One region of the Brevibacillus sp. FSL K6-6036 genome, then DNA from elsewhere that is predicted to be linked to it. Evidence: riboswitches for the same ligand, from Rfam matches in the RefSeq annotation. Region 1 holds a riboswitch; the other holds the start of a gene.

Evidence for each region. Region 1 has a riboswitch for S-adenosylmethionine ahead of NST37_RS18210 (pyridoxal phosphate-dependent aminotransferase). Riboswitches for the same ligand answer to the same signal wherever they lie in the genome.
Region 2: linked by a shared signal. The riboswitch ahead of NST37_RS02265 (sugar ABC transporter substrate-binding protein) and the one ahead of NST37_RS18210 (pyridoxal phosphate-dependent aminotransferase) in region 1 are both predicted to bind S-adenosylmethionine.

The regions. Positions count from the first base shown of each region.
Region 1 covers NZ_CP150173.1:3,601,821-3,617,796, forward strand. The annotation lists gene NST37_RS18195 (family 1 encapsulin nanocompartment shell protein) at 1-370, shown strand, start outside; gene NST37_RS18200 (PLP-dependent aminotransferase family protein) at 457-1,656, opposite strand; gene NST37_RS18205 (hypothetical protein) at 1,818-2,201, shown strand; gene NST37_RS18210 (pyridoxal phosphate-dependent aminotransferase) at 2,536-3,711, opposite strand; SAM riboswitch class I at 3,817-3,929, opposite strand; gene NST37_RS18215 (MFS transporter) at 4,223-5,563, opposite strand; gene moaC (cyclic pyranopterin monophosphate synthase MoaC) at 5,571-6,053, opposite strand; gene moaD (molybdopterin converting factor subunit 1) at 6,256-6,963, shown strand; gene NST37_RS18230 (ThiF family adenylyltransferase) at 6,970-7,995, shown strand; gene NST37_RS18235 (HAMP domain-containing sensor histidine kinase) at 8,031-9,104, opposite strand; gene NST37_RS18240 (response regulator transcription factor) at 9,101-9,775, opposite strand; gene NST37_RS18245 (ABC transporter ATP-binding protein) at 9,780-11,543, opposite strand; gene acnA (aconitate hydratase AcnA) at 11,903-14,632, shown strand; gene NST37_RS18255 (DUF3892 domain-containing protein) at 15,127-15,456, shown strand; gene NST37_RS18260 (SNF2 helicase associated domain-containing protein) at 15,591-15,976, shown strand, end outside.
Region 2 covers NZ_CP150173.1:386,087-402,062, reverse strand. The annotation lists gene NST37_RS02270 (sugar ABC transporter ATP-binding protein) at 1-1,194, opposite strand, end outside; gene NST37_RS02265 (sugar ABC transporter substrate-binding protein) at 1,271-2,296, opposite strand; SAM riboswitch class I at 2,426-2,547, opposite strand; gene NST37_RS02260 (phosphotransferase family protein) at 2,613-3,551, opposite strand; gene NST37_RS02255 (S-layer homology domain-containing protein) at 3,793-4,905, opposite strand; gene NST37_RS02250 (WG repeat-containing protein) at 5,012-6,220, opposite strand; gene NST37_RS02245 (hypothetical protein) at 6,232-6,816, opposite strand; gene NST37_RS02240 (hypothetical protein) at 6,840-7,277, opposite strand; gene NST37_RS02235 (AAA family ATPase) at 7,264-10,104, opposite strand; gene NST37_RS02230 (DUF192 domain-containing protein) at 10,227-10,571, shown strand; gene NST37_RS02225 (hypothetical protein) at 10,589-11,341, shown strand; gene NST37_RS02220 (pilus assembly protein TadG-related protein) at 11,380-11,844, opposite strand; gene NST37_RS02215 (TadE family protein) at 11,885-12,301, opposite strand; gene NST37_RS02210 (A24 family peptidase) at 12,280-12,798, opposite strand; gene NST37_RS02205 (Flp family type IVb pilin) at 12,807-12,980, opposite strand; gene NST37_RS02200 (SLAP domain-containing protein) at 13,012-13,689, opposite strand; gene NST37_RS02195 (hypothetical protein) at 13,719-15,413, opposite strand; gene NST37_RS02190 (hypothetical protein) at 15,599-15,976, opposite strand, start outside.

The sequences.
Region 1 (15,976 bases):
CTTTGCCGACATCGTGGAAGCGCGCAACAAGCTGTTGAAGATGGGACACAGCGGTCCATACGCATTGGTCGTCTCCCCTGAGCTGTACTCGCTTCTGCACCGCGTACACAAGGGAACGAATGTACTGGAAATCGAGCACGTCCGCAATCTGGTCACCGACGGCGTCTTCCAATCCCCGACCATCAAGGGCCGATCCGGCGTCCTGGTCGCAACCGGCCGTCACAACCTTGACCTGGCTATTGCGGAAGACTTCGATACGTCCTTCCTCGGAGACGAGCAAATGAACAGCCTGTTCCGCGTCTATGAGTGTGTCGTGCTCCGCATCAAGCGGCCGAGTGCGATCTGCACGTTGGAGGAAACAGAAGAATAATAACCGAGGCTGCAAAAAACAGGGTGCCCCCGTCGTCAAAGACTTCGGGACACCCTGTTTTATTCGATCCACGTATTCATTTATCGCTAGTGAGCGACTAGCTGGCTGTACTCCGCAAACGCTTTGCCCAAGCGGTTGATCGCCAGTTCGGTATGTTCCCGATCCAGCAGCGTATAGTTGAGGCGCATCGTATTCGTTTGAGGCTGGTCCGCGTAGAACGGGATACCGGGAACAAACGCGACGCCTTCCTTGACAGCCTGCGCCAGCAGCTTCTCGGAGTGTACATGCTCCGGCAGCTCTACCCAGAGGAACATTCCGCCTCTCGGTTTATTCCACTTCATGCCGCTGGTTTGACGACAGAGCAGCTCGTGCATCCACTCCATCCGCTCTTTGTACGAGTCGCGGATTTTTTGAATATGGCTTTCCAAATCAAACCGGGACAGCAGCTCATACAGAGCAAATTGGTCGATTGTGCTGGACTGCAAGTCGATTGCCTGCTTGGCTTTTACCATCATCTGAATCACCTGGCTGTCTCCAATCGCCCACCCCGTTCGAAGACCCGGAGCGACGATTTTGGAGAAGGTGCTGGTGTAGACGACAGCCGATCCGTCCGGATGCTCATCGAGAGAAAAAATGCTGCGATAAGGCGCCTCGCCGTCGAACTGGATTTCCCCGTACGGATCGTCTTCCAGAATCAAAATGTTGTTTTCCCGGCATTGTTTCAGCAGTCCCAAGCGTTTTTCCAGACTCCAAACCTTTCCTGTCGGGTTTGCAAACGTCGGAATGACATAGGCCATCTTCGGGCGATATTGTGCGATTTTTCTGGCAAGGTCCTCCATATCCATGCCTTCCGCATCTCCATCCACCGGAATAGCTCGAATGCCGCGAAATTGGAACAGTTGCACGGCCGCGAGATACGTTGGATTTTCTACCAGCACGACGTCGCCTTCGTCCAGATAGACACGGCAGAGCAAGTCGACGGCCTGCTGGGAGCCGGTAGTGATCAGCATGTTTTCTACGCCAACATTCATATGCTTTTGTTTCATGCGGGACGAAACCCATTCCCGAAGCGGAATGTACCCGTCAGTCAAGCCGTATTGCAGCGATTTTGCTCCGTGATCCAGAGCGCGATTGAAGGCTTCTCTCATTTCTTCGATTGGAAAAGAATCCTCTGCCGGCAGGCCGCCTGCCAAAGACAATACTTGATTGCCCTGTGTCAGCTTCAGGATTTCGCGCACGGCCGAGGAGCTGAGTGCGCTGGTTGATTTGGAAAATGAATATTCCATGTTCGGTTCCCCCTAGATTTCGCTTATACCTGTTTTATCACTGCGGCCGTCATAAGTCCAATCTCACAAATCTATCGGCGGAATAGGTTTTAGCTATGTCGAGCGATGGCTCGGTCGAAATCGTCGGATTTTACTCGCGACTACTTTGGTTGGGGGTATCGATGCTTGTGCAGATGTTTCCTGCTTTTCTTTTGGTGGTAAACCGGGCTGTAGAGGTAAGAAACAGGAGAAAAAGCAAAAGTACGGTGGGACGGGTTTTTGTAGGCAAATTCGAGCCCGTCTGGATAATCGAGTTGAAGGGCTTGGGAAAACTGGAGAGCTTCCCTTACTGGAATCTGTATGACGAAAACGGCAAGCGTTTCGACGTTCGGACCGATTTTGCCAAGACGTATATGGAGAATTCAGACAAGGGAGTCGTATTGGTCCAAACCCTGATTGTCAAAGGAATGGAGCAGCCTCCGCAAAAGCTGAAGCTCGCTTTGCAAACCATCGAAACACGGTACATAGACTTGAACTGGCAACCGCCGATCCCTCCTAGTCCATAAAGCTGGCCTGGGGTATCACCTGATTCCATCAAGCCATCATAAAGGCCCTGAGCGATCATAGCTCCGGGCCTTTTGCTTGGGAAGCCATGCTTTATGTTGCAAGTATGGCTTCCGCTATTCACGAAAAATAAGGCTGTCTTTCTTGAAAAGATTGCCGTCATTATGTTTTGGCATCCGTGAGTATCATTTCGAATCAAGCCTGCTTTATCCGTGAGTATCCTGCTTGATTCAGCCTGTTGTGCCACCCCGAATCGCAGGAGAAGCCTGTTTCCAGGCTTCTCCCCACCGCGGCCCCTGGACAAGGAGCAAGATAACCCGAAGCCCGCCAACAAGCTTACCGAGCAAACAGCCCCAGCTTCTCAATCCTTCGCACTGCCTCCGCCAGCCTTTCTTCGCTGGAAAGAAGCGCCGCGCGCACATACCCCTCGCCCGTCGGTCCAAAACCGACGCCAGGCGCAACCACCACATGAGCCTTTTCCAGCAGCAAATCGGAAAACTCGACCGATGTAAACCCTTCGGGAACAGGCAGCCAGCTGAAAAACGAGCCCTCTGAAGGCTTGGCCTGCCAACCGATCCGGTGGAGCTCGGCGAACAGCACATCCCGCCTGCTTTGGTAGACGGAGACGAGATCATGTACGCATTGCTGCGAGCCGGTCATCGCTTTTGCCGCCGCCATCTGCACAGCGCCGAAGAGACTGACAAAGTAATGGTCCTGAATCAAATTGACCAGCCGTACGAGCTCCTTGTTTCCGACCATAGCCCCGACGCGCCAGCCGGCCATGTTGTACGTTTTCGACAGGGTGTAAAACTCCACTCCTACTTCTTTTGCCCCCGGCACCTGCATGAAGCTGACCGGCTTTTTGCCGTCAAAGCTGATCGCACCATAGGCGAAATCATGGCAGACGACGATCTCGTGCTTGCGGGCGAAGCGGATGGTCTCTTCAAAAAATTCCACCGGAGCGTTGACCGCCGTCGGATTGTTCGGGTAATTGAGGAACATCAGCTTGGCTTTTTCCAAATCTTCCGGCTTCAACTGGCCGTAATCCGGAAGAAACGCGTTTTCAGCCTTGAGCGGCATCATGACCATGCGGCCGTCAGCTACAGCCACGCCGGACCAGTAATCCGGATAACCTGGATCGGGCACCAAAGCGACGTCCCCGGGGTTCAGCAGCACCTGACAAATCTCAACCAGACCTGTCTTGCTGCCAAACAGGATGGCTACCTCTTCCTCCGCGTCCAGCTCCACGCCGAACTCTTCCTTGTACCAGTGGGCGACGGCCTGCTTCAGCTCCAGCCTGCCGCTGAACGGCGGGTATTTGTGATGGACAGGGCGCTTGGCCTGCTCGCTCAGCTCTTCCACGATATGCTGCGGTGTCGGGAGATCGGGATTGCCCTGTCCAAGATTGATAATGTCATGTCCGGCCGCGATGGCCTTGTTTGTTTTCGCTACCAGCGTGGCAAAAAACTGCGTCGGCAGTCGGTCCACCATGGCAGATGGTTGGATGCGCATTGGCTTTCTATCCTTTCTTTCGCAAAAATAATCCAGACATCGAAGCAGGCATGCAAAAAGCCCCTTTTCCTGAACAGAAAAAGGGGCGGATCGTGCGTCTCCACGTTCTTATCTGTCAGGATCGCTCCTGCTGGAATTGGCACAGCATCTGCAGAATATCCTGCAAGATCCGCTGCCGGGCTTCATCGGGCCAGTCCCTCCACCTCTCTGGATAAGTTAACAGCAACCTATTTACTTTGAATGTCTACTATACTACTTGAGCAGGTTGGGAGTGTCAATACAATATCCCGAACCATGGCCCGGGCTGCTTTGCTGTTGCTGGCCCGGCAGCCTGCAGGGCCTCGTTAGACAGCCTGGCAGTCCTCAACTGTCAGCCTGGCGGTCCTCAACTGACAAACTGAGGAGCCTCACTGACAGGCTGAGGGGCCTCGACTGACAGCCTGAGCGGCCTCGGCTGAAAGCCTGCTGGTCTTCGCCTGACAGCTACGAGTATCCGTCCAAGCATTGCTTGTCATGACCCGAGCTTCTCCGGAGCAGGCAGAGCTGCCTTCATCTCAGGACGCTTTACAAAGGACGTGTACACGGTAAAGCAAGCGACAGCGACCAAAGCCAAAGCAGCCATGAAGTAGACCATCCCATTTGCTCCGAGCGCTTCAAAGATCACGGCGCCCATCAGCGGGCCGACCATGCGTCCTCCTGAGCCTACGCCCCCGATGAGGCCTTGAATGAACCCTTCACGTCCCGGTGGAGACAACTCGGCAGCGATGGTCGGGACGGCAGGCCACACCAGCATTTCACCCAGTGTAATGACAAACATGGCCACGAAAAAACCGGCGTACACCGTCGTCTGGGACAAGATCAGCATGGAGAGCGAAAAGACGTAGGCGCCTAACAGCAACTGCGCTTTCAGCGTACGGGCGAAGTGCCTGATCACCCAGGAGATAAACGGCTGCCCGAACAGGATCAAAGCACCATTCAGCGTCCACAGCAGGCTGTACTCCCTGAGCGTGATGCCCAGCGACTGCATATACGCCGACAGCACAGTCGTCCACTGCGAGTAAATAATCCAGCAGACCAACAACCCTGCCGACAACAGACCGAGCGCTAGCCATGCCATCGGGCGACCGGCAGCTTGAGCGGCATCCGTCGCCATTGCCGCCGCGGCCCCTTTTGATCCGCCGGCCTTCTCCGCCAATCCCGCGGCAGGCAGCTGTGCCCCCTCACCTTCCTCTGTGTGCTTCGCCGACGCTGCCACGAGCCGGCCTTCTTTTTCCTGACCGCGCTCAAGATCGACCGTGCGGCTCAAAAAGATAAAGAGAAACAGAACTGCCAGCTGCAGCGCCGCATTTCCAAAGAAAGTCCAGGCAAAGGAAATGCTCGCCAGCATTCCCGCCGAGGCGGAACCGATCGCTACCCCGATATTGAGTGCCACATAAACCGTATTCAAGCCCTTGCGGCCGCCGTCAGGCCACAAGAGGCCGATCAGGGCATTGAGCACAGGAAACATGATGCCGGAGAAAAATCCGTTCAAAAGCAGCAAGACCGTATACGTATGAAAGCTGGTTGTGAAGCCCAGTGCCACAGCTACGGCTACCGCTCCCGCTGTCGCGGCGTATACTGTGCGCATTTTCCCCCAGCGGTCAAAGAGAACCCCGCCTGTCAGACTGCCGATCAGGTACGCTCCCTGATTCAGCATCAAAAGAACACCCGCTACGGTGAGCGGCTTCCCGAGAAAATCGTGGATGTAGATCGTCACCAGCGGCCAGATACAGGCCATGCCCGTAGAATGAATAACGGCAGCAACGGCCAGAAGCCGGATGCTGCGCGGATAGGAATTCCATAGTCGACTCATCTGATGTTTACGCCTCGCTCCGATAAAAATCTCCGCTTTTCCCGCCGGTTTTGCTCTGGAGATACGTCGGCCCGATTACCATTTCCTTGTCCATGGCCTTGCACATGTCATAAACGGTGAGCGCGGCTGCGCTTGCGGCTGTCAGTGCCTCCATCTCCACGCCGGTCTTGCCGGTCGTTTTGACGGTTGCCTCGATATCCAATGTCGCTTTGTCCGCATACGAAAAGCGGATGTCAATGCCCGTCAGCGGCAGCGGATGACACATCGGGATGATCTCCCACGTCTTTTTCGCAGCCATTACTCCGGCTACCTGTGCGACAGCCAATACATCCCCCTTGGCAATCTGCCCCTCGCGAATGCGCAGCAGCGTTTCCGGCTTCATCGTGATTTTGCTGACAGCCACCGCTACCCGCTTGGTTACCTCTTTTTCGGAGACGTCCACCATTTTGGCCCGTTGTTGATCGTTAAAATGCGTTAATTCGTCGTTCATTTCTTCCTCCCATTTGCTTTCCGCCTGGGAATGCCCTTCTTTTTCGATAATCTAACCTTACATTCAGCACTGTAGAAAATCAATCGGGAATCTGCAAGAAGTCGCTCTCGGATTTGGCAGTTAGGCGCAATTATGTTATCGTCACAAGTAGAGAGAAGCTTTTCCTTCCTATAAATAACCCTTGGGAAACGAGGAGTGCTACATGCAAATATCTGTCCTTTTATTTGCCGGTTTGGCCGAGCTGGCCGGCGAGCGAACGATACAACTGACACTGCCGGAGGGAGCAACCGTACAGGACCTGCTGCAAGCCGCATCCAGCCAATACCCTGCGCTGTCCTCCCTGCTCGGCAGCTGCTTTATCTCCGTCAATCAAGAGTATGCCAAGCCGGATACGGCCATCCGGGCCGGAGACGAAATCGCCATATTGCCACCTGTGAGCGGCGGTCAGGACCCTCGTTTTGCCATCACGACCGAACCGCTGAGCGCTGACAAACTGGTCAAGCTCGTGTCCAATCCGCATGCCGGCGCTGTCCTCGCTTTTGTCGGAACCGTCCGGGAGTTCACGCACGGCCAGCGTACCGTATTGCTTGCCTATGAAGCCTACGAGCCAATGGCAGTGGAAAAAATGAAGCAGATCGCGTCCGAGGTTGAAGAGCGGTGGCCGGGTACGAAGCTGGCGATGCATCACCGGATCGGCGAGCTTGCCATCGAGGAGATCGCGGTGGTCGCTGCCGTAGCGACGCCGCATCGAAAAGCGGCTTTCGAGGCTGGCGAATACGCGATCGAGCGGTTGAAGCAGATCGTACCGATCTGGAAGAAGGAAATCTGGGAGGACGGCAGCGAGTGGAAGGGCCATCAGCAAGGACCTTGGAACCCGACAGCGCTTCCGGATGACGTGGAAAGGAGCTAACCTACCGTGAATACGCGTTATTCCCGTCAAATCCTGTTTCCTCCTATCGGCCGCGCGGGACAAGAGCGGCTGTCGCAAAGCCGTGTAGCGATTGTCGGCATGGGAGCGCTGGGTACGGTGTCCGCCAATCACATGGTTCGCGCAGGCGTCGGTTTTGTCCGGCTCATCGACCGCGATTTTGTGGAACCGAGCAACCTCCAGCGGCAAATGCTCTACGACGAGGACGATGCCCGGCAGCATTTGCCCAAGGCCATCGCAGCCCACGCCAAGCTGACGCGGATCAATTCCGAAGTCGCGATCGAGCCTGTCGTGGCTGACTTGACCGCCTACAATGCGGAGTCTCTGCTCGCCGATGTCGATCTCGTGCTGGATGCCACCGACAACTTCCAGGTGCGCTATCTCGTAAACGACGTCTGTGTCAAACACGGCATTCCCTGGGTGTACGGCGGAGCGGTCAGCGCGACCGGCACGTTTGCCTCCATTCGCCCGGGCGTGACGCCTTGCCTGCGGTGTCTCTTTCCGGAGCCGCCCAATCCGGGTGAAATGGCGACCTGCGATACGGCCGGGGTAATTGGCCCGATCATTCACATCGTGGCCTCTTATCAGGCGACAGAAGCGCTCAAAATCCTGGTCGGGGACACCGATGCGCTAAACCCCAATCTGGAGCATTTCGACTTGTGGAACAATCGCCACCACCAGATCAAGGTGGCGAACGGGCGTCGCGATGACTGTCCGACATGCGGCCAGCGGCAGTTCTCCTTTTTGCAGCCGGATTCGCAAGAGGGCCAAGCCGTCTCCCTGTGCGGCCGGGATACGGTGCAAATCTCCCCTGCCAGCAATATGTCGCTTGATCTGGATGTGGTCGCTGAACGGCTTTCCCCGCTGGGCCAGGTGGAACGCAACAAGTTTCTCCTGCGCTTCCACGTAGACCCGCACACGCTGGTCGTCTTTCCAGACGGGCGGGTGCTCGTGCAAGGAACGGATGACGTCAGTCTGGCCCGCACTCTCCATGCCAGGTATATCGGAGCTTGAGCGCACGGCGAGCATTGCAAAAAGTCCCCTTCTTTTTAAGGAAGAGAGGGGACTTTCTTGTCCTCCGCGAATGTGATGATAAAGGTTGTTCCTTCGCCTGGCCGGCTCTGTACGGCAATCTTTCCCTGATGCAAATCGACAATCTTTTTTACGATGGAAAGGCCAAGTCCGCTGCCCCCAACGGCCCGATTCCGCGATCTGTCCGCCTTGAAAAACCGCTCGAATATCCGCTCCTGATCCTCCCTTGAAATGCCGATGCCGGTATCGGAAATCTGCACGACCACCTCTCCCCCTATTCTCTGGGCACGGACGCTGATCGTACCGCCCGGGGGAGTAAATTTGATGCTGTTGCCGAGCAGGTTGGTCCAAACCTGGCTCATCATGTCCTCGTCCGCGACGAGCTCCACTTTTTCCAGCTCTGCGTCCAGCTCGATGCCTTTCTCCAGCCACTGCGGCTCACATGCCAGGATGATGCTCCGAAGCTGGTCGTCGAGACGGTAGCGCTTCCGCTCCATCGGATGCTGCCTCGCTTCCAGCGATGTGAGCTTCAGCAGATTGTCGCTCAGCTTTGACAGGCGCTTGCTTTCCGTTTCAATAATATCCAGATAATGGAGCTGTTCCTCGCGGGTGAGATGCTCGCTTCGCAAGGCGCGGGCGAAGCCGCTGATCGAGGTCAGCGGAGATTGGATTTCGTGAGAGACGTTGGAGATGAACTCCTGGCGCATCTGCTCCATTTCGTTCAGCTGCTCCGCCATATGGTTGATGTTCTCGACGAGCTGCCCCCACTGGTGCTCCGTTTTGATATCGAGCTTGACGCTGAAATCCCCTTTGGCGATCCGTTTCAATGCGTCGATCAGCAGTTGGAAAAGCTCCACATGCCGCGGCCTGACAAGCCGTGAAAGAAGAAACATAGAGCAAAAAAAGATGAGAAAGCCCAAAAAGGAGTTGACCAGTCCCCTGACAAACTCGGAAGGCTCGATCCCGATTTTCGGGTACAGGCCTTGCGTAATCCAATACGCAGCAGACCAGCAAAGATTGATGTAGATGACAAAGCCGATGACGCCAAGGACTCTGAGCCATATCACCTTCCTGTGCGGATGAACGCTCATGGCCTGATCTCCAGTCGGTACCCGAGCCCCCGAACGGTTCGAATCTGAAAGCCGCACTCCGACTCGGGAAAGCGTTCCCGCAGGCGGTTGATGTGCACATCGACGGTTCGCTCATTGCCCTCGAAGTCAAAGCCCCAAATCTGCTCGATCAGCTGCTCGCGGGAGATGGTCTGCCCCGGATAGCTGGCCAGCTTGAACAGCAGCTCGAACTCTTTGGGAGGAATCGTCAGCTTTTGGCCGCCCATCCCGATTTCAAATGTCTTCCGGTTCAATTGCAGCGAACCGGCCTGTACCGTGTGCGAGGCTGCGATCCGGTACCGCTTTAACAGCGCCTTGACGCGAACAACGAGCTCCGCCGGTTCGAACGGCTTGACGAGGTAGTCGTCCGTTCCCAGCTCGAAGCCTTTGATTTTTTGCGCAGTCTCTCCCTTGGCTGTCAGCATGAGCAGCGGGATGTCGTAATGCTTCCTGAGCTCGCGGCATAGCTCCCATCCATCCATACGGGGCATCATGATGTCGAGGATAACCAGATCCGCCTGATCCGTCTCCATGATAGCCATGGCTTCCTGACCGTCGGCTGCCTCCAGGATATCGAAGCCTTCGTTTTGCAAAAAGACCCTGACCAGTTCGCGAATATGCGGATCGTCATCGACAACCAGCAGTTTGGCCATTTGCCTACACCTCCTGTTTCATTCGCAGCTGCTGCGTGGCAAATTCGCGGTACATCGCATGTGTTTCAAGCAGCTCTTCGTGCGTTCCTTTTCCGGTAATCCTTCCTTTTTCCAGAAAGACAATCTGATCGGCATCTACGACCGTAGACAGGCGATGGGCGATGACGAGTGTCGTGCGTCCCTTCATCAAATTGTTGAGCGCCTGCTGCACGATGATCTCGGATTTGCTGTCCAGACTGGAGGTCGCTTCGTCCAGCATCAGAATTTGCGGGTTGCGCAGCAGCGCCCGGGCGATGCCGATGCGCTGACGCTGTCCGCCCGACAGCTTCATGCCTCTTTCGCCGACCTGTGTGTCATATCCTTCCGGCAGCTCGTCGATGAATTGATCGGCGTATGCCATCGAAGCAGCTTGCCTCAACTCCTGCTCGCTGACAGGACGCGAGATTCCGTAGCAGATGTTATCCCGGATGGTCCCTGCTATCAACGGGCTTTCCTGGGACACGTAACCGATTTTGCTCCGCCACGACGACAGCGTATAGTCGCTGATCGGGCTGTCGCCGAGCCGGATCGTTCCGCCAGTCGGCTGATAATACCTTTCGATCAGGGAGAACAAAGTCGTCTTCCCGCTGCCGCTCGGTCCGACGATCGCCGTCACTTTCCCCGGCTCGACCCGAAAGCTTACATCGTCGAGAATGGTCTCCCCGTTTTCGTAGGCAAACGTCACCCGGTCGATATGGATCGGCAGCCCCGCATCCTCCAGCGGCCGTCCCGAAGCGTGGTCTTCTTCATCGGCTTCCAGCGTGGAGATGATCCGCTCTGTCGCACCCATCGCTTTTTGCAGCTGGGTAAAGAACTGGGTGAACTGCCCGAGCGGCATGATGATTTGAACCAGATAAAGAATAAACGCGACAAGCTCTCCTGCCGTCAAAGCGCCCGTGGAAACGCGCATTCCTCCATATCCCATGATGACGACCAAAAGCACCATCAGGACAAACGAAATGAGCGGACCGATCAGCGCCTGTACTCTGCCTTCCTTTAATCCGAAACGGAACAGGTTCTCTATTCCCCGCTTGCCGCTTTGGTACTCGTGCGGCTCGGCATTGGATGCCTTGACGAGACGGATTTCCGACAGCACCTGATTCATGATGGTGGTGAAGCTGGCGGTCTCGTCTTGCAGTCCCTTCGATATTTTGTACATCTGCCGCCCCAGCGGGACCAAAATGAGCAGTGACAGCGGAACGGCAATCAGCATCGTCAGCGTCATCTGCCAGTCGAGGTAGAGAAGCGTCGCTACCGAACCGATGATGGAGATGATCCCGGTGAAAAAGCTGGACAGGTGATCCGTGATCAGCCCTTTTACGACTCCGGTATCATTCGTCATCCGGCTGATCGTTTCCCCGGTCCGGTGGTTGTCATAATAGCTTACGGGCAGGACGAGCAGCTTTTTCCACAGCCTGTCCCGGAGAGCGGCGACGATGCTTTGCCCCACGTGATTCAAAAGATAGATGGTCAGCCCTCCTGCGATGGCCTGGGCGATGAAGGCCACGGCCAGCAGCACAATCTGTCCGGTGGTGATCGAAGCGAGCGTAAAGCTGTCCACAAGATTTCGCGTAAACAGCGGGATCACCAGACTGACAAGCGTCGTGGCGATGCTCATGAACAAGGCCACGCCCAACTTCAGCTTGGACGGGTTGGTCTGTTTGATCAGCTCGTAAAAAGAGCGCCAGTTTCCTGTTTTTGTCTTCGTTTGCGTATGTGTCTGTTCCATAAATAATGATTTCTCCTCTCCTAAAGCTTTCCGCTTGATTCCCCCAACACCCTTGCACCATTTCTTTGGCAATGCGGCGATTTTCCCGTTCGTTTCACTTCCCATCCGGTTTTATGCATGGAGAAACGATACCGCATGAATGTAAACGGAATGTAAACGGGATAATACATGGAGTCTGGTTATTTTTCCTAGCTCTACCGTCAAAGCGGCATCGTGTTTTTTCCGAGTGATTTTGTGTATAAAGGATGAAATTTGGGGTAGAAGCGGGGAAACAAATCGAGTATAATAGGTTCGTAATGAAGAAACGAAACTATGTTTCACCAGATGAAACCCCGAAATAATTAGGGAGGTTATGCACATTGGCTACACACGATGCTTACAACGTGAAGTCTTCCCTGCAAGTGGGCGATAAAGCGTACGCATACTACCGCCTGCAAGGCCTGGAAGAACAAGGAATCGGCGAGATCTCCAAGCTGCCATTCTCGATCAAAGTCCTGTTGGAGGCGGCAGTTCGTCAGTTTGACGGCCGCGCCATTACCAAAGAACACGTACAACAACTGGCAAACTGGACAAAAGGACGCGACGGCAATCAAGAAGTGCCGCTCATGCCTGCCCGTATTGTCCTGCAAGACTTTACTGGTGTTCCTGCTGTCGTAGACCTCGCCGCTATGCGCATCGCCATGAAGCGCGCCGGTGGAGATCCGAAGCGCATCAACCCGCTCGTACCGGTTGATCTCGTTATCGACCACTCCGTCATGGTTGACGATTTCGGAAACGACAAAGCTCTCGATAACAACATGAAGCTGGAATTTGAACGCAACCAGGAGCGCTACCGCTTCCTGCGCTGGGCTCAAACCGCTTTTGACAATTTCCGTGCGGTTCCTCCTGCGACCGGTATCGTTCACCAGGTAAACCTGGAGTACCTCGCATCGGTAATCGCTACCCGCGAAGTAAACGGCGAGCTCGTCGCTTTCCCTGACTCCCTCGTAGGTACCGACTCCCACACCACCATGATCAACGGTCTGGGCGTACTCGGCTGGGGCGTTGGCGGTATCGAGGCAGAAGCAGGAATGCTCGGCCAACCGCTTTATTTCGTAACGCCAGAGGTCGTCGGCTTCAAGCTGACCGGTACCCTCAAAGAAGGCTCTACCGCTACCGACCTGGCACTGACTGTAACACAAATGCTGCGCAAAAAAGGCGTTGTCGGCAAATTCGTAGAGTTCTACGGTCCTGGCCTGTCCAACATCTCGCTGGCTGACCGCGCTACGGTTGCCAACATGGCTCCTGAATACGGCGCGACCATGGGCTTCTTCCCGGTAGACGCGGAAACGCTCAACTACCTGCGTCAAACCGGCCGTGAAGAGTCCTTGATCAACCTGGTGGAAACCTACACCAAAGCACAAGGCCTGTTCCGTACAGACGACACGCCAGATCCTGTCTTCTCCGAAACACTGGAACTGGATCTGTCCACCGTCGTACCGAGCCTGGCTGGTCCGAAGCGCCCGCAAGACCGCGTAGAGCTGACTTCCATGAAGGAATCCTTCAACGAAAGCCTGCGTACGCCAATCGAAAAAGGCGGCTTCGGTCTGTCCGAAGAGAAAATCGCTGCTGAAGCGCAAGTAACCTATCCGACCGGTGAAACTGCGACCCTGAAAACAGGCTCCGTCGTTATCGCGGCAATCACTTCTTGTACCAACACCTCCAACCCGAGCGTTATGCTGGGCGCAGGTATTCTGGCGAAGAAAGCGGTTGAAAAAGGCCTGAAAAAGCCTCCGTTCGTGAAGAGCTCCCTGGCTCCAGGTTCCCGTGTCGTTACCCAATACCTGATCGACGCTGGTCTGATCGACTCTCTGAACGCCATCGGCTTCAACGTCGTCGGCTACGGCTGCACCACTTGTATCGGTAACTCCGGTCCGCTGCCGGAAGAAACCAGCAAGGCAATCGCTGACAACGATCTGACTGTAGCGGCTGTCCTGTCCGGTAACCGCAACTTTGAAGGCCGTATTCACGCCCAGGTGAAAGCGAACTACCTCGCTTCTCCTCCGCTCGTTATCGCATACGCGCTGGCTGGCAACGTGAACATCGACCTGACCAAAGATCCGATCGGCATCGGCAACGACGGTCAACCCGTTTACCTGAAAGACATCTGGCCAACTCCGCAAGAGCTCAACGAAGCAATGGGCAAAGCGATGAATCCGGAGCTGTTCCGTGCGCAATACGCAAAAGTATTCACACAGAACGAAGAGTGGAACAAAATCGACGCTCCGACAGGCGATCTGTACGAGTGGGATGAAAAATCCACCTACATCCAGGAGCCTCCATTCTTCAAAAACCTGGCTGGAGACGCAGGTCACATCGACGAAGTACTGAAAGCACGCACCATCGCGCTGTTCGGTGATTCTGTCACAACTGACCACATCTCCCCTGCCGGAAACATCTCGCCGACCAGCCCGGCTGGCCGCTATCTGCAAGAAAACGGCGTAGAACGCAAAGACTTCAACTCCTACGGCGCTCGTCGCGGAAGCCACGATGTCATGATGCGCGGTACGTTTGCCAACATCCGTATCCGCAACCAAGTGGCACCTGGCACCGAGGGCGGGGTAACCAAATACCTGCCGACGGGCGAAGTCATGTCCATCTACGATGCGTGCATGAAATATCAAGCAGACGGTACTCCACTGGTTGTTCTGGCCGGTAAAGAGTACGGTACAGGGTCTTCCCGCGACTGGGCGGCAAAAGGCACCTTCCTGCTCGGCATCAAGGCTGTTATCGCAGAAAGCTTCGAGCGCATCCACCGCGCCAACCTGGTAGGCATGGGCGTACTGCCGCTGCAATTCGCAGACGGTCAAAGCTGGAAGTCTCTCGGCATCGATGGCAGCGAAACCTTTGACATCCTCGGCCTCTCTGACAATGTTCAGCCTGGCCAACGCGTCAAAGTGAAAGCGACTCGCCAAGACGGCAGCAGCTTCGAATTCGACGTAATCGTACGCCTCGACAGCATGGTTGACGTAGACTACTATCGCAACGGCGGTATTCTGCAAACCGTTCTGCGTCAGCTTCTCGACGAAGGCAAACCGGTAAACGCATAAGCTTTACCCAATATTTCCATTACAGCACCCACCCATAGCAGGCAGACATCGTCTTAGACGGTGTTCTGCCTGTTTTTTTGTGCAACCGGCTTCCCCATCCTGCGCGAGCTAACGGCTGCTGCTGCAATATTTGCCTTTTTTACAAACCGCACCCTTTGATAGAATGTCACTCATGGACTGTGAAACCGTCTCCCGAGCCAATCCGTAAATGACCAGTAACGGGTGGTGATTTTATCCATGGGGTCTATTTTCGATTTCTTGTTTTACCTCTTCTTTTTAGCGATCACAGGGCTTACCGCTCTGTATCCTCGCACTGCTTTGTCTAAGCGCGATTATGAGCCTTCACAATTTCGGGTCGACATGACTCGCATCATTTCGAGCATTGTTTTTTTCATTTTTTTGATCAGCTTCATACACGATCTCTTTTTCTAGCGCAAAACGAATGTATCTTCCTTCCCTGGCAAGGCACCCTATAAAAAAGGAGGGACTGCGCAATGGACCAACGAGATTTTGAACAGATTTACGCCGCTTACAAGGCAGAGGGCGAGCGGCAGGCCCGGCAGGAGAATGGCGGTGGGACAGGAGCGCCGCTATCCGCCGATGGAAAGGAGAGCATCGTTGCCGTCCGCAAAAATGACGACGGCGATCTGATCGCTTTCAAGACAAATACGGGACGGGAGCTGGACTATGTGACAGCCCTGCAGGAGGCAAAGGCAGGTCAGCTTGCCCATGTCGACGTCTTCCACAAATACGGCCGTGACATTTTGCGGAGCGAGCCGGACGGAATCAAGGAGAACAATCTGGACAACCTGCCTACGTTTTAAACCCTGGACAAACATACGCCTGATCCCCCACTCGCCCCTCTGGCTCAGTATCGATACCGGTACTCAGTCCAGAGGGGCTCTCTTGTGTGTTATCATAAGAGACAGGACTATTTTATCGAGGAAGGATTAAATCCATGGGCTTTCATTTGACTAAAGGGATCATCACGTCTTTGTGCGGCCGGATCTCTTCCGACAGAGGAAAAGCGTATTACCGGGCCAGAAAAGTAACTTTTACGCAATACGATCCCGAAGCTTCCGTCTATGAAGCCACGGTCAAAGGAACAGGCAGCAGCTACAAGGTCGCTGTCGAGTTTCATCCGGGCGGGAACGTAGAGGCGGAATGCACCTGTCCCTCGCTCGGTTCCTATGATCAGTTCTGCCAGCACATTGCCGCCGTCCTGCACGGCATCGAGGATATGGAGAAAAACGAGCTCATGAATCGCTACTCGCAAGGGGCCGGACGGCGATCAGAAGCCTTGGCAAATCCGTATTCGGGGACTTCCGGAGAGCGGGAACCCCG
Region 2 (15,976 bases), 1.9 Mb from region 1:
TCCCCCGCTCAAGTGGCCGACAGGCTGACGAATGCCCGCTGTCTTTACCCCCAGTTTTCGGACGATCTTCTCGGCTTGCTCCGACTCCAGTCTTTGCTTCACAAAGCCCCTTGGCGACCATTTGGCCAGGGTAGCCACCGACAGATTGCGGGCGACCGACTCCTCTACGAATATCCCTTCCTTGCGGCGCTCCTCCGGCACGAGGACGATCCCCGCCTGGACTGCCTCTTTCGGCGTGCGAAGCCGCAAAGCCCTGCCGTTTACAATCAGCTTGCCATCCTCCCACTCATCCGCGCCGAACAGCAGACGTGCCAGCTCCGTCTTCCCTGCTCCAACCAGGCCGACGACACCGACGATTTCTCCCTCGCGCACATGCAGGTCCGCTCGGCGAACCTTGCCTCCTCTGGCGTTTTTCACTTCCAGGATGGTCTCGCCGATCGGCACCTGGGTCTTCGGGAACTCCTCGGAGAATGTCTTGCCCAGCATCGCGGCGATGACCTCGTCCATCGTTGTGTCCGCCGTCTCTTTGGTAGAGATCCGTTGTCCATCGCGCATGACGGTGATCCGGTCGCAGATTTGAAAAATTTCCGGCAGCCGGTGGGAGATGTAGATAATGCCCAACCCCGCTTGCTTGCACTGCTCGATGATCTGAAACAGCCGCTCTGTTTCCGTGTTGCTGAGCGGAGCTGTCGGTTCGTCAAAAATAATGAATCGGGCCTGCTGTACCGTCGCCCGGGCGATCAGGATCAGCTGCTTTTCGGACAGCGTACAGGCTTCCACCTGCTTTTTCACAGGAATGGAAAAGCCAAACCTTGCGAGAATCGCTTCCGCCTCTTCATACAAGCGGCGCCAGCTGATCAAGCCCTTTGCTTGGATTTGGCGATCGAGCAATATGTTTTCCGCTACACTGAGGTACGGGATCAGCGCCGTATCCACTTCCTGATAGACGCATTGAATCCCGAGCGCTTTGGCATCCTGCGGCGACTGGATCGCGGCCTCCCTGCCATCAATCACAATGGAGCCTCCGTCCGCCACATAGGCTCCCGTCAAAATCTTCATCAGCGTGCTCTTCCCCGCTCCGTTGGCTCCGAGCAGAGCGTGAACTTCTCCCGCTTTCACTTCGAAATCGACGGAACGGAGCGCGGGTACGCCAGAGAACTGCTTCATGATGCCGTTCATCTGCAAAGTCGTCATTTTCTGTCCCCCCTTATTAAGGAAGAATCCCGTTGATGGATGATCAACGGGATTACGCTACACCATCTATGCAGGATTACTTGCCCCATTCTTTCACGTACTGGGAGAGATCTCCCATCGTGATTTTCTTGTCCGTCGGCAAATCGTCTCGCTTGACCAGCACAGGATTCAGTTTGACGCTGTCCGGCACCTGCTCGCCGTTGATTTTTTTGAAGACGGTTTGGGCTTGAATCCGTCCGATGTTGCCCGGGTCTACCGCTGCAGTCGCTACCCACGAGGTAGAGGGATCCTGCATGAGCTGCAGGTCTTCGTCGCTCAAATCGATCGAGTATACTTTGATCTCGGTACGGCCGGCTTGCTGAATGGCGCGGGTCGCTCCTTTGGCGAACTCATCCCAGGAAGCCCAGACCGCTGTAATATCTCCTTTGTTTGGATACTTCTTCAGAATGGCTTCCATCTGCGATTGCGTATCCAGCGCGGTGTTGTTGGTGGCGCTGCCGAAAGCGGCAACCTCCTTGATATCCGGATATTTCTTCAAAAAGGCTTCGTACGTGATCTGGCGTTTTTCCATCGGTGCAAAGCCAGCCACCCAAATTTTCACGATGTTTCCTTTGCCGCCGGTATCTTCAGCCAGCTTCTCCAGGCTAAGCTCAGCCAGCTTCTGGTCATCCTGCTCTACTACAGGAACCCCGGGAAGCTTGATGTCTGTATCAAACAGCACGAGCGGGATGTTTTGCTTCACAGCCTTTTCTGCTCCTTGCTGCAGTGCTTCTGCAGTGCCGTGGTCAATCAGAATGCCGTCGAAACGCTGGTTGACCGCCGCATCCAGGTTGGAAGCCATTTTGGACAGATCGGTATCTGCGTTGAAAACAGTCAGCTCTCCGCCGTTCTTTTCTACTTCGGCTTTGACGCCGGCAATGTACTGAGCCGAGAATGTGCCTACGTTTTGCCGCATCACGAGCGCGATCCGTTTTGCTTTCTCGCCGGAGCCGCCACCCGCTCCGCCGTTTCCGGAAGACGCGCTGTTGCCCCCGCCGCAAGCTGTCAGCAAAAGAGACACAGAAAGGATAAGCGATCCAATCAAACTAAACTTCTTTTTCATATCGGAAAACCCCCTTTTTAAAGTAACACGGTACGCTGTTCTGCGGTTTTGAACCGGAATCGACATCCATTTGCTCCATCAAAAAAGCCTCTTTCCAGATGAAAGAGGCTTAAATCAGCGGATTTTCGCCTCTCATCTGTCAGGTATCGCTACCTGTAGGAGTTAGCACCTTGGCTCAAAAGAAACGTGTTCCTTTGCGCTAGGTTGCCGGGCTTCATTGGGCCAGTCCCTCAGCCTTCTCTGGATAAGAGTTCATATTCTCATATCAAAACCTTTTGTATATACAGAATATAATGGCTGCTTTCAAACCTGTCAACTAGGATTTTTTCCCCTTCCCTGTCCCTATCTTTTCAAATGCCTGGGCGACAAACCAACTGTGCTCCTCCCGCATCTTTTGTTCCGTAGACGCATCGAGTCCCCAGTCGGATATTTTGGAAGCCGGGCGCAAAGCTGCGAACAGATCCCAGTAAGACAGGTCTGTAAAATCGAACTTCGTCAAGGATTGATAGCGACCGGTAAAACGAAGCATCGCCTCGATGCCGAATGCCCACAGAATCTCCAGTCTGGCGTTGGCAACATCCGCGAGCGGATCTCCGAGCTGCGCGTCCTCCCAGTCGATCACTGCAGCAAGCTGTCCGTCCCTCCACATTACATTTCCTGGCCAAAAATCTCCATGCAGCAGTACGCATGGATTCCGCGAAGGAAATGGCCAAACTGCCTCCAGAACATCCCGAATGCGTCCCTCACCCAGCGATTCATCTGTGATTGCCGGCCGTTTTTCGATTTTCTCGGTACATGCCTTCTCCAGTTTGGGCAAAAAGGACAAATCCAGCTTCGAGACGTCCACACTATGAATCCTGGAAAGCTGCGCAGCTAGCTGGAAAACGTGGTCGGTCACATCGGCAGGAGTGAACTCAGTCTTTCCCTCGATGTATTCAATCACGACGTACGGCGTGGAAAAAATCTCGCCTGATTGATCCAGGAAAAATGGCACTGGCGCGGCCACCCCCACAGACTTCAGGAGTTCCATCAGCTTGAATTCATCTGCTGCCACATGGGGATTCTGTGAAATGTCTGCCGCACCGTGCCGGCGCACAACCATTTTTTTCCTTTTGCCGTCAAGCTGCTCGATTTCAAGCGCCGTCACCTGCGCTGAGACACCGCCTTTCAACTCCCAGGAGCGAACCAGCTTGCTTTGGGGTTCAAGCCTTTGAACCAATCTTTGAAAGCAGTCCCTTTCCGTTGATTCTGTCATTTGCACCTCTCCTTTGCCTTTTCCGGAATATTCGCTATCCCCGTGATCAAATCATCCCGGTTTCCCGCAGAAGATGAAAAATGAAAAGCGGACAGCTCTCGAATGGGCCGTCCGCTTCTTTTGCTCGCTTTACGGGTCAATCGCTGTTTATCGCTTTAGTTGGATGTGCAGCCATTGCATTTTTCACCTGGACTGCAACTGCTAAAGCCAGCGCCTGACCAATCCCCCTACAAATTCCCAACTACTTCTGCTGGTAATTTACTCTTACGATCTTCCAGCCATACGGGCTTGATTCTTCCTGTTCCAAAGAGTATTCCACCTGATAATTTCCTGTCAGCGTATGCTGATAGCTTCCTGTCACCCACAATCGCTTCGGATTGCTGTCATCTTTCCTGACCACCAGGCTGCCGCTGTAATCATGCAGAGGGAGCGGAGCGATCTCTTCCAGTGACTCTTGGGCGTCCTTGCTGAAAAACTGCCCGATCCGCGACGGGTCCTTCTGGACATACGCCTGATTGGCGGCGGTGAGGAAGAGGTTGACGATGTTTTTCTGGCGAAGCTGCGTTTCCTTGAACTGCTGAGGCGTATCGCGTTTCCAAAGATCATGCAAGCGTTTCAGGACGATGGCAAACTGCGCTCGTGTCATTTGTTTTTTCGGGTCAAAATTTTTGTCTGCGTTAAAGAGATAGAATTCGGAAATCGCTGCCGCATAGGGCGATGCCGTATCCTCGTATTTGGGATCGTGCTTCCACAGATAGTAGCCCGTATAGTAAGGCTTCACTTCATCCAGCTTGAGGGTTGTCGCCCGCATTTTGTAAGGAGCCAGGACATGGAACAGGATCATGCTCGCTTCTTCTCTGGTCAACGGCTTTTGCAAATAATCGGAGGACAGCCACCAGTCGATGTTGTTCTTCTGTGGCTGCTTCATACCTCCACGTTCGGATAAGTGCAGGTAGTACAGCATGCTTTCTCCCGGATCGAAGGAATTGACAAATCCGGTTTGTATGTCTAGCATGGCGCGCATATTGGCAAGGAGTTGTTCCGTTTCCTGTTTATAAGAGAACCGTTGATCCACATGCGTATTTGGCTTGGCTGTTTCCAAGGGACCATAGATGCCTTCCAGCACCCGGTTCAGCAAAGCCAGCGCTTCGCCCCTGGTAACCGGATTGTCCGGATGAAAATACCCGTACTTGAGGCGGTAAACATTCAGTGCGCTCAGTTCCTCGATTTCCTTTTGGGCCCAATGCCCCTGAATATCCTCATAGTATGCGGGAGCCGCAGAAGCGCCGGGGACAAAAAAGCTTTGGACGAACAGACCGAACATAACGATCCAGGCAAGATAACGTTTGTACATTTCTCAGTACTCCTTTCCAAATAATGCTTCGGGCAACATTTTCCCTAGGTAAGTGATCGTGCTGATGCTGACGGACGGGAATACCATGCGATTATCGGATTTCCGTTTACTTGTGGACTGCTCCTGTTTTATCGATCTGGATCAGCTTCCCGTTCTGTTTGACTGTGGCGACGCCATTTTTAAAAGGCGTGGCGTACTCGTACTGGCAATCGATGACGAGGCTTCCCTCGGCGTTGATGTACCCGAACTTCCCGCCCTTTTTCACGACAGCGAGCCCTTCGGAAAAGCTTGTCGCATGGTCGAATTGATACGCAATCGCCAGCTCCTTGTCAAACGGATTGATCTGTTTGACATAGCCCCATTTCCCGTTCTGCTGGACCGGCACAAGCACAGGGGCTGGTGCGGCTTTTGGCTGCGGCTTTGGCTGGGCGGGCTTTGCCGCAACCTGACTGGGCTTTGCTGGTTGTGGTTGCGGCTGTATGCTAGGAGTCGGCGTGCTTTGCTTTTTTGGGCTTTCTTTCTTCGGTCTGGGGGCGGCTTCTTTTTTTGCGACTGTCGGAGGAGCGGCTTTTGCGGCAGTCTCCGCTGTCGCCGCCGGGCTGGGCGTCGCTGCCGCTTCTGCTGGCGGTTGTACCGCCTGTTCCGCTGGCAGCTCTGGCTGCGGCATTGAGGGAACAGATGGCATCAGCTCTTTCCCCTGCCCGCTGAGACTGGACGCTGTCTCTATGGCTGCAACTGCCTTTTCCTTGGCAAATCCAAACAGGGACGAGCGCATATCTTTTCTATCTCCGTCACTTGCGGGGCTGGACCCATTGGGCTCCTCCGTCTCCTCTGCTGGCAGTTCTTTGCTCTCGGAGGTCTGGTTGGCCGGAGCGGGTTCTGGCTGGGCACTTGCCGAATCGCCTTTTCCGCCGCTCATCTGGGACAGTGCGACGCCGTTAATAATCAGCGTGACTGCCACGATCGCTCCTCCGATGATCAGGCTTTTGCGATTGCCCCAGCTCTTCTTTTTTTTGACTGGTCCGGCGGCGGCCGTCACCTGGATGTGCGTTTCCGTCCGCTGCCCCTCATACTGGGCCAGGACGACCATGTTTCCGACCACACCTACAGTTACAGCACCTGCCTTGGTTACTGTGCCAATCTGTGGCTGATCTGTGCTCCAGCGTACTTGCTCAGTAATGTCCTCCTCCCGTCCATCCATCCAGACGAGGTACGCCTTCAACTGTGCGGTTTGACCGGGATGCAGCTCCAATTCAGCCGGTACGACTTTGATGTAATGGGTAGTAGGCTCCCCGGTATTCGATTGTATGGACATGGTGGCACCCCCTAATTCTTCAGGTTTATCGTATAGGTATTTACACCTTGAACAGAAACGGCGTTAAAGTAAGCAAGACCGGACTGAGGAAGCTTCACAGCGTACGAAATGCCTCCTCCGGCATCTTTTAGGCCTTTTACCGTCACTACGCTCGGGACGGGAACGCTGATCGCTGCCGGCTGATTCGTCAAAGTAAGTACGGGGTATACCGACTTTCCATTGACAAGGATCTCGATCTGATCTCCGTCTTCGGCGTTGAAATCCCAAATCAGCATGGTTGCCTCCCCCGCTTCGTCGGCAGGGCTCTCTACGACAAAATCCTTCGCTTCCAAACCGGCCGTATTCTCTTCGGCAAACAACTGTTCACCGGCTGCGACGGACGTGCTGACCCGGCTATTGACGATCTGAGCGGCATCCCCCTCCGGCAGTTGTCCCCCCGTAAAGAAGACGGCCGCGGCAATCAAAATGGTTGCCAGCAAAAATGATTTTCCGATTCCTTTTTCGCCGGGGACCGCATCATGGGGCTCGGGTTTGCTTCTGCTGTCCGGAGCGTATGACCGAGGCGCATCTCCCCTCGTCTCCGACTTGCTTGACATGCGGCGCGACTCTTCCACTTGCATCACCCCTGCTTTCTCACGGTGAGACTAATCGGATATTTGCAGTACCAGTAAGACAAGAAGACCCGGGTCACCAGAACAATCACGACCGCTCCTCCTATCGCCAGCCACTTCGGAAACAACAAGCTGTCTGCCCACTGGTTCATCACTTCCAGACCTGCAGATGTTCCAATCGCCATAAAGTAAGCGATATGCAGGAAAGGCAGCAAAACCGGGTATTTTCGGTACAAGGTTCGCAAGGCTCCCACCCGGACGGATGCGAACAACAGTCCGCCGATCACTCCCAGCACAATCAGGGGATACCCCAGACGGGGAGCCTCGTACTTGGCTACCTCGATCATGTCGAGGATAGAGAACAGCGGCATGGTGACCAGGATCAGTACACAGGGGAGCAGGAGCAGATAGAAACAGACCGCGAACATCGCCTTAGCTGCTTTCATAGATAGCCTCCTCCACCACATCGCATTCTTCCAACATGGCCAGCTCTTGTATGGTTGCGTGTTTGTTTCGGCTCAGGCGCATGGCGTGCGAGCGTATTGCCCGTTCACACAGATTCCTGACAAAGCGTCCGTTCCCCGCCATCTTGTCCCCTTGCGTCTGAACAAACTGCTGCCGTATGGCTCGCTCTGCCGCAGCAGAAGCCTCATAGCCTCGCTGCGCCAACAATTGCCGGGTGATTTGCAGCAATTCATCAGGTGTATAATCCGGAAACTCAATGATCGTCGGAAACCGTGAACGCAAGCCGGGATTGCTTGCCAAAAACCCGGTCATATCCTCGCCGTAGCCTGCCAGAATGACGACGAGACTGTCGCGAAAATCATCCATCGCCTTGACCAGCGTGTCGATCGCTTCCCGGCCAAAGTCACCTTCGGCCCCCGCCAGTGCGTATGCTCCATCGATAAAGAGCACACCCCCCAGCGCACGCTCGATGACTTCCCGCGTTTTGAGTGCCGTTTGCCCCACATAACCGGCGACGAGCCCGGAGCGATCCGTTTCAATCAGCTCATCCCGCTTGATTACGCCCAATCGATACAACTGCCGCGCAATGATCCGGGCCACCGTCGTCTTGCCTGTTCCGGGATTCCCTTGGAAAATCATGTGCAGCGTCTGTCCCGCCGCATCGGGTATTCCGGCCGCTTTCCGCCGCTGTGCGATCTGGATTTGTGCCGCCAAAGACCTGACCATGTATTTGACCGGCTCCAATCCCACGACGGCAGCCAGTTCCTCCTCCAGCTCGGCCATTATGTTCTCTGCAGTACCGCACTCCTTATCACCGATGCCCCAGTCTTCAGCTCGCAGCCACCTCCACTCTTCCGCCCCCGCTTCCAACTGGGCCAGACGAGCTGATTGCCTCCTCACAGCTTCCTCAAACAGGTTGCGAACCAGACGCCCGTTTCCGGTATCGCTTCGGCCCCGTACCTGCTTGCCTTCAATCATTCCGAGCAAATGCTGACGGGCATCGGGATGGATTTCGTACCCGCGGACGATTACCATTCTCTCCAGAAGCTCCGCCATCTCTTCCGGCGTGTAGTCGGGGAATTCGATCTGCAGCGGAAAGCGGGAGCGAAGACCGGGATTCACTTTCAGAAAGGCGTCCATCTCCCGTGTATAGCCGGCCAGGATAACGATCATCTGGTCCCGGTGGTCCTCCATCGCTTTGACCAGTGTATCGATGGCTTCCCGGCCGTACAGATCGGCAGGGTCCCGGGACAGTGTGTATGCCTCATCAATAAACAGCACGCCGCCAATCGCCTCCTTTATCCTTTCTGCGGTTTTGGCGGCTGTGGAGCCGATATACTCGCCTACGAGATCCTGTCTGGTCACCTCGACCAACTGACCGCCCGACAGCAGCCCCATGCTTTTCCAGATGCGGGCCACGAGCCTGGCTACGGTTGTTTTTCCCGTACCCGGATTGCCTGAGAACACCATGTGCATCGACATGGGAAGCTTCGTTTGGCCTGTCAGGCTTCGCTTTTTTTCAGCCGTCACGACATCCAGGCATTCTCGAACGAATTTCTTAACGGCGTCCAATCCGGTCAACTGCTCCAGCTCCAGCAAAGCTTCTGAAAGCTCCTGCTCCTGCCCTCTCGCCAAACCCGGCAGCGGCAAGCTGACCGCTCCGCTGACGAGAACGAGCTCTCCCTCCCGGAAAGCCACCAGCGCCTCCTGATCGGAACGAAGCACTCCTCTCGCTCTCCAGTCCAGCAATTGCGGGGTAAATACATGTGTGACCCATTCCTCAATCGCCTTCTCGTACCGTTTTGTCTGTTCTACCTGTTTGGCGAGCTCTTGAAAAACGGACTCTTCAAAAGAAAGGGTCAGCCGGATATCCGCTTCGAGCCTTTCTGCTTGCGCCAGACACCTTTCTCCCAGCAGCTTCGCCAGAGTATCAAGGCCGGGGGCAGCAGTGAACGCGCACGTATCCAGACTTTTTACCAGGGCTTGCGGAACGGCTGGCGAAATCATTTTCTCCAGCGTCCTTCGCTCCATTTGTTCAGCGGCTCCTGCTGTTTCGCTTTTGGGAGACGGCTGGTCCACATGGAGGACCAGGAAGTAGTCGGAGGCCTCTATCTGTCCCCCCTCCGGAGTCCGGATCAAGCCATCTGCAAACAGCTTCGTAACGTACTGGACGATTTCCGGGCCAGCCCGCTCAATGCCTCTGAAGCAAACCGTCCCGATTCCGTCCCGAAAGGCATTTGCACAGTCGAGGAGAAACAGCGTATGTGCCTCCCGCTCACCATATCTGTCCAAATCGACCGTCGTGACGTGGCCGTACGGCAACAGCCGCTTTCGGCAAAACTGATCGAGCAGCAAAGATAATGTTCGCAGCTTGCCCGTCCCTTCGGGTCCGGCCAGCAGGAGCCTGTGCTGGACTTTTCCGCTTTCCCGAAGCAAAAAGCTTTTTTTGTAGGCGATCGCCACTTCGTAGACGAACGGCTCCTGCCGGTTGATTTGCCCGTTAACCTCTTCGATGATGGCCGGGAAAAGATCCTCCAGCTCGGCCCGGGACCGGACCCAGGCATGCTTGTTCCACCCCCGGACGGTATCTGCCACTGCCTCTCTTCCGCTGGCCAAAGGGCCAAAGGTCTCTTTTCCCGCAGACGAGGCTAGCGATTGGCTTTGCCCGGCCATCCCGCTCTGCCGAAATGGCGATGTTTCGGGCTGTTGCTGACGCTCTGCCTTTTTCCCCGAAAACCCTCGCTCCCGTATATGGTCAAGCAGTTGAAGCTCCGGAAAGAGAATGCGCATCCACTTTTTCCATGCCATGTCTGAATCGTTTCCTTTCGTCATCCCGCCTCGTCTCAATGGGCTTGATAGAAAAATCCAGAATTGTTATGATGTAGAACAAATGCCAGATTGGGCAAAATATCCAGCCCGGAGGGGCGTTTATGAAGATTTGGAATGCAACGAAAAACAGAATGATCGCACAGCAGGCCAAATGTGCCGACACGTCGGTCACAAGGATGCTCGGCTTGCTCGGGAGAAGCACGCTCCCGGAGGGACAGGCATTGATCATAAACCCGTGCAAGGCTGTCCATACCTGGTTTATGCGTTTTTCCATTGACTGTCTGTTTGTCGATCAACACGGCGAGATCGTCCATCTCATGGAGGAGCTGCAACCATGGCGGTATACTCCGTTTATAAAAAGGGCGGCCTATGTTATCGAACTGCCTGCCCATACGATCCGCAACACGCAGACTGAAATAGGCGATCGACTGGAAATTACAAGCTAACGAAAGGAATCGTGACCATGATCATTCAGCCATCGAATATCCAACCTCAGCCCATTTCAGTTCTTCTGGGCCATAGTCTGAAAACGGGGAAACGGATCTGGCTCAGCCAGTTTCCCTTCCTGTTCCTGATCGTTTCCCTTCTCTTTTGGTCAGAGCAAGCGCTGACAGGATGGGCACAGTCCCAGCAGTTGAAGGAAGCGTTCAGCCCGCTGATCATGACGCCGGTCAACGGCATTCTGCTGTCCCTCTATTTCGTCTACGTGGGAATCGTTTTGAAACGATCTCATTTGGGAACACAATGGGATCAGCAGCTTCAGGCGCTGACGGCCTTTGGCAGCCTGGTGCCCGTCGTTATCCTTGCCAGCCTGCTTGAATTTGCAGGGGTGGCATTAGGTACGCTACTGCTGATTATTCCGGGCATTTTGCTCATGATCTGGTTTACCGTCTTTCCTCAGGTGATCGCCTTTGAAGGGATGGGGGCGATCGCGGCACTGAAGCGAAGTCTCTTTTTGGTAAAGGGCTCCACGCTTCGCGTCCTGGGCATCATCCTGATCTTTGCCGTCGTGAGAGCAGTATTGCAATACTTGCCCGGCTTTTTGTTTCCGGCAATTGCCAGTCAGCCGGCGATAGCCTTCCTGCTCTTCCTCATACGCGAAATGCTGATATTGCCGTTTGAGGGCGCCGCCTACTACCTGCTGTACCTGGAGCTTCGCACAAGAAAAGAAGCATTCGATTTCGACGTATACCAAGAGGAGAGCAGCAGAATGTAATACCGTATCTTGTACGGACGGTCGCGGGTGGCCGTCCTTTACTCTTCCATCCTCGCCTCCGCAGATGCGGACAAGGTGGTCCCCTGGATGCCAAACATTTTCATGAAGAAAAACTGGCACTCCGCTTCCGCTTTCACGACAATGGTGCCACCGCTCACCTCTACACCGGTAAGCTGAGCCTGGGGATAATTGATCGCCAGGTAGCTGGCTGCTAGCGACCGTGCTTCGCCCGGTACAAGCACGACCTGCGGTTCTTCGGGCGGCTCTACATTCCAGAGATCGCGGTCATACGAATCCAGTCCCGCCCAGGCAGCAGCGTCAGTGGCCTCGGACAGCTTCGCCTGATGATAGGCGATCACCCCGGTGTCAATGACCAGCCCGGCCACAGCCACAAGGACAGGAAGAAAAGCGGCGAACAGCACCAGGGCGCCGCCCTTTTCGTCCCGTTTCCACCGGCCCCACTTTCGTTTCCATTCCTTTTTCCACTTCGCTGGTATTTTCATCTGACCTCATTCTTTCCTGCTCAGGATTTTTGTCCCACCGCTATAGCACTTTATAGACAGCCGTATGCTCAAGCTTTACAACAGGATTGGAGAAAAACGCGCTGATGATCGGGATCGTCACCGGGTAGTCATAAGTGACTGTCACGCTGATGTCATTTCCCGTTTCCCGGATCTGGACATCGTGAGACCCGCTCAAGCCGTTCGTTAGAATGGACAGGGCGGTGTTGCGGATTTTGGCCCGCGCGGCTCCTGCCCCCTCATCATCCCAGACAGCGCCGCCCACCCGCGCTCCCTGGCTGGCAGACAAGACCACGAGGGTTTTGGCGTACATCATATGTCCAAAAACGAGGATGCCCGTGATCAGCAGGATCATGACAGGCAGGACAATCGCAAATTCCGTGATGGCCTGCCCTTCTTCTCTTTTGACAAGTTGTCTCAGACGATTGCGGATCCCCAATACATGGTCACCACCGTTCCGATAAATATTGCGATGCCGTACGGAAATACCGGCTGGGAGCGATCTTTCAGCACATGTAAAAAGTCCTTCAGCTTTCCGCTACACAAATAGACAATAAAGAGATAGAGCAACTCGCATGTCCCTTTAAAGCCTCGCGCAGCGACAACGATCCCGGCTGCGATGACTCCGCCGACTGCGATCACGACAAAACTGTTGGTGACGATAAAGGGAAGACCCATGACCGCACCGATGCTGCCCATCATTTTTACATCACCGGCGCCAAAGGCTCCCATCAGGTAAGGGACAAGAAATATTCCAAGTCCGGCCAGCAAGCCCAAAAGATGCTCCACGAAGCCGGACCAGCCGTACAGAATGGTGCCGTTTGCCAGTCCGGCCAGCGCGAGCGATACCGTCAACAGGTTGGGGATTCGATATTTCCACACGTCAAAGATAAGCGCGATCGTCAGACCGAACAGACAAAGACCGTACGTGAACATTTCCAAACTCAGCTGCCCTTGCCAAGACCGTCAGCAATATCTTTAAATACTTTGACAATCTTATCCTTCATGGCGACCAGGCCAGCGATGGCGGCAATCGCGATAATGCCGAGAATCAAGCCGTACTCGCTGAGCGCCTGTCCTTCTTCTTCTTTCCAAAATTTCACCAGTGCTTGTTTCATTGCGAATCCCTCCATTGAATGGTTGATTGATTTAGAAGCCTTGCAGTGTAAAAACATACCCTTCCTGCTGGAATGAATAATTGCTGTTCAGAACGTCCTTCTTGTCAACGACGATGCTGAGCGGACGTGCTTCCCCTGTCGAAAGACTGCCAATGTCCTGAGCATTCGGAGCAAACGGAACCTCGACTACCTTTTGTCCATCTGCTTGGTAAATCGTCAGCACAGCTTTCGAAAGATCGGCAGACGTCAGTGTTTTCCCTGGTACGCCATTTCGCAGCAGCATCACCGCGAGAAGCGAGCCGTCCTCCTGGTAGGCTGCCGTCACTGGAACGACATCCACGCTGCCTTCAGCCAGCGGCAGATAGAGATCCATCAGTGTCGTCAAATATTTTTTCATTTCCTCTGTTCGAAATGGTTCTTGATGCTCCAATACGGAAAGCTTCGATTCGACCCACTTTCCGCCTTGGCCGATGATTTCATCCCTTTTTGCTTTTAGCTGATCCTTTACCGCTTCCAACTGCTTTATCCGCTCCTCCAGATCTTCTTGCTGCAGATTCGCCAGTTGTTCAGCGCGATACTGAAGCTTCCGGTCAGCTCCGTTCTCCGGTCCGGTAGCAGGGGCGGACGTGCTGCTCTCCCCGCCGCAAGCGGCGAGAAAGAGGAGCAGGCACGTCGCCATCATGATGCTGCTTATCTTTTTCAGTTGCATGGTAACGTCCTTTCCATCATCCGGTCGACTCAACCAAATGACTTTCGTACATTGCTGAAGAAGCCTCCGATTGCGTTTCGTGCAGAGCTGGCTGCCTTGCGTGTCGAGCTCCACGCCCGGCTTGCTGTCTTCTTCGTCGAAGACCATGCGCGGTTCGCCGTCTTCTTCGTCGAAGACCAAGCATGGCTCGCTGTCTTCTTCGTTGCAGACCAAGCACGGCTTGCTGTCTTCTTCGTTGCAGACCATGCACGGCTTGCTGTCTTCTTTGTCGAGGACCAAGCACGGCTTGCTGTCTTCTTCGTTGCGGACCATGCGCGGCTCGCTGTCTTCTTCGTTGCGGACCATGCGCGGCTCGCTGTCTTTTTCGTTGCGGACCATGCGCGGCTCGCTGTCTTTTTCGTTGCAGACCATGCGCGGCTCGCTGTCTTCTTCGTTGCAGACCAGGCACGGCTTGCTGTCTTCTTCGTTGCGGACCATGCGCGGCTCGCTGTCTTTTTCGTTGCGGACCATGCGCGGCTCGCTGTCTTTTTCGTTGCGGACCATGCGCGGCTCGCTGTCTTCTTCGTTGCGGACCATGCGCGGCTCGCTGTTTTCTTCGTTGCAGACCAAGCACGGCTCGCTGTCTTCTTCGTCGCGGCCCAAGCACGGCTCGCTGTCTTCTTCGTCGCGGCCCAAGCACGGCTCGCTGTCTTCTTCGTCGCGGCCCAAGCACGACTAGCTGTCTTCTTCGTCGCGGCCCACGCCCTGCTTGCAGCCTGCTTTGTTGCACTCCAAGCCTGGCTCGCTGTCTTCTTTATTGCGGACCACGTATTTGCGGCAAAGTTTTTCGTCGCGTTCCATGCGTATCGGCCCAATTCTTTGCCTTTGTTCCACACCCATTTGGCGGCTGCGGCAATTTCTTTCCGATACTTCAGAGCTGTGGACACAACTGCCGCTCCAAGTGCAATCCCCGCCACGATCGGTGCAGCAGGCGTCGCAAGCAGGAACGGCAACGCCACTCCGGCAAGACCTCCGATGATATCGACGGAGCCCTCTGCGATTTTCCAGCCGTCGTTGTTCTTCGCTCCCTGAACGACATCATACACACCGAATCCAGCGGAAATCGCGGCGAACGGCGCCCCGACTTTGGCCAGAAAAACGCTGGCTGGCCCGTTTTGCAGCGTCGTCCAGGCGAACTCGTTTTTCAGCTTCGTCCACCAGCTTACATTCGCGGCGGTATTGACTGCGCCTGTAAACACGGTTTGATAGTTGAAAGCTGCCCGGAATTCCACAGCCTTGAGAGCAGGGTCTATCCCTTTCTCGATCAGCTGCACGCTCCAGTGGGTATCTCCTGCTTCGTTGAAAATCTTTGACCCGGAGGCTACGACGCCGAGGGTTCCCACAATGATGTTGCCTCCGCTCGGGGAGCTGCTGATGCTCTCTACTGCCTTGGCGACCTCCAGTACATACGTAAATGTATTATTGAATGTCTTTCCGGCCTTGTAGGCAGTGTCGTCCTGTCCCTTTCCATCCGGCAAGGCTCCGGGTGCTGCCCCGTTTGCTCCAGATCCCGGCTTTACGTCGTTCTTTTCATCTGCCTTGATCATGTTGGGAGTGGGTTTCTCGTTTGCCGACACCATCTCTGAAGGCACGGCAAACCATAGCAAGTTGAGCAGCACGATGAGGAAAACAGACACACCGGCGATCAGACGCCTACTCTGTTTTTTCCTGAACCACCTGTACATGATCTACCTTCCTTCCTGCTTAGTAAAAAAACCTCCATCGAAGACTTTGCAAGGATGAATGAATAGTGCTTTGCCGGAAGGTTTTTATGCGGTCGTATAGGGAGAGATCCACCTCCTCCAACAGATTTTGTATTTGTTATCGCAGCTACCACCCCCCTTTCTACGCGCTCCTCTCGGATGGTCAGTCATGCCTGTATGCTGCTTCCTTCCGCTCCGAGGAGCCATTTTTGCCTCAGCAAATCAGCGGTATGCTTGCCGATAAAATCCCTTGTTTCGTTCTTGGCTGTCCAGATTGCCTGCTCAAGTGTTTGCGCACCGCGCTCCGCTATTGAGACCCGCTCCACCTGAAAGGAATTCTCCAGTAAAGCGACGATGTTCTGAGCTAGCTTCTCCTCACCGGCACCAAGCCATTTCTGGGCCAGCGCTTCAGAGAGCAGTCGCTTTGTTTCCGTGCGGGCTGTATGCGACTCCAGAAGGACCAGCACTCTTTTCCGCGAGTCATCCATGAAATCCAGCATCGCTTTGTCAAGCTGAGCCACCTCTTGCTCCCTCAGCGGCTGGCC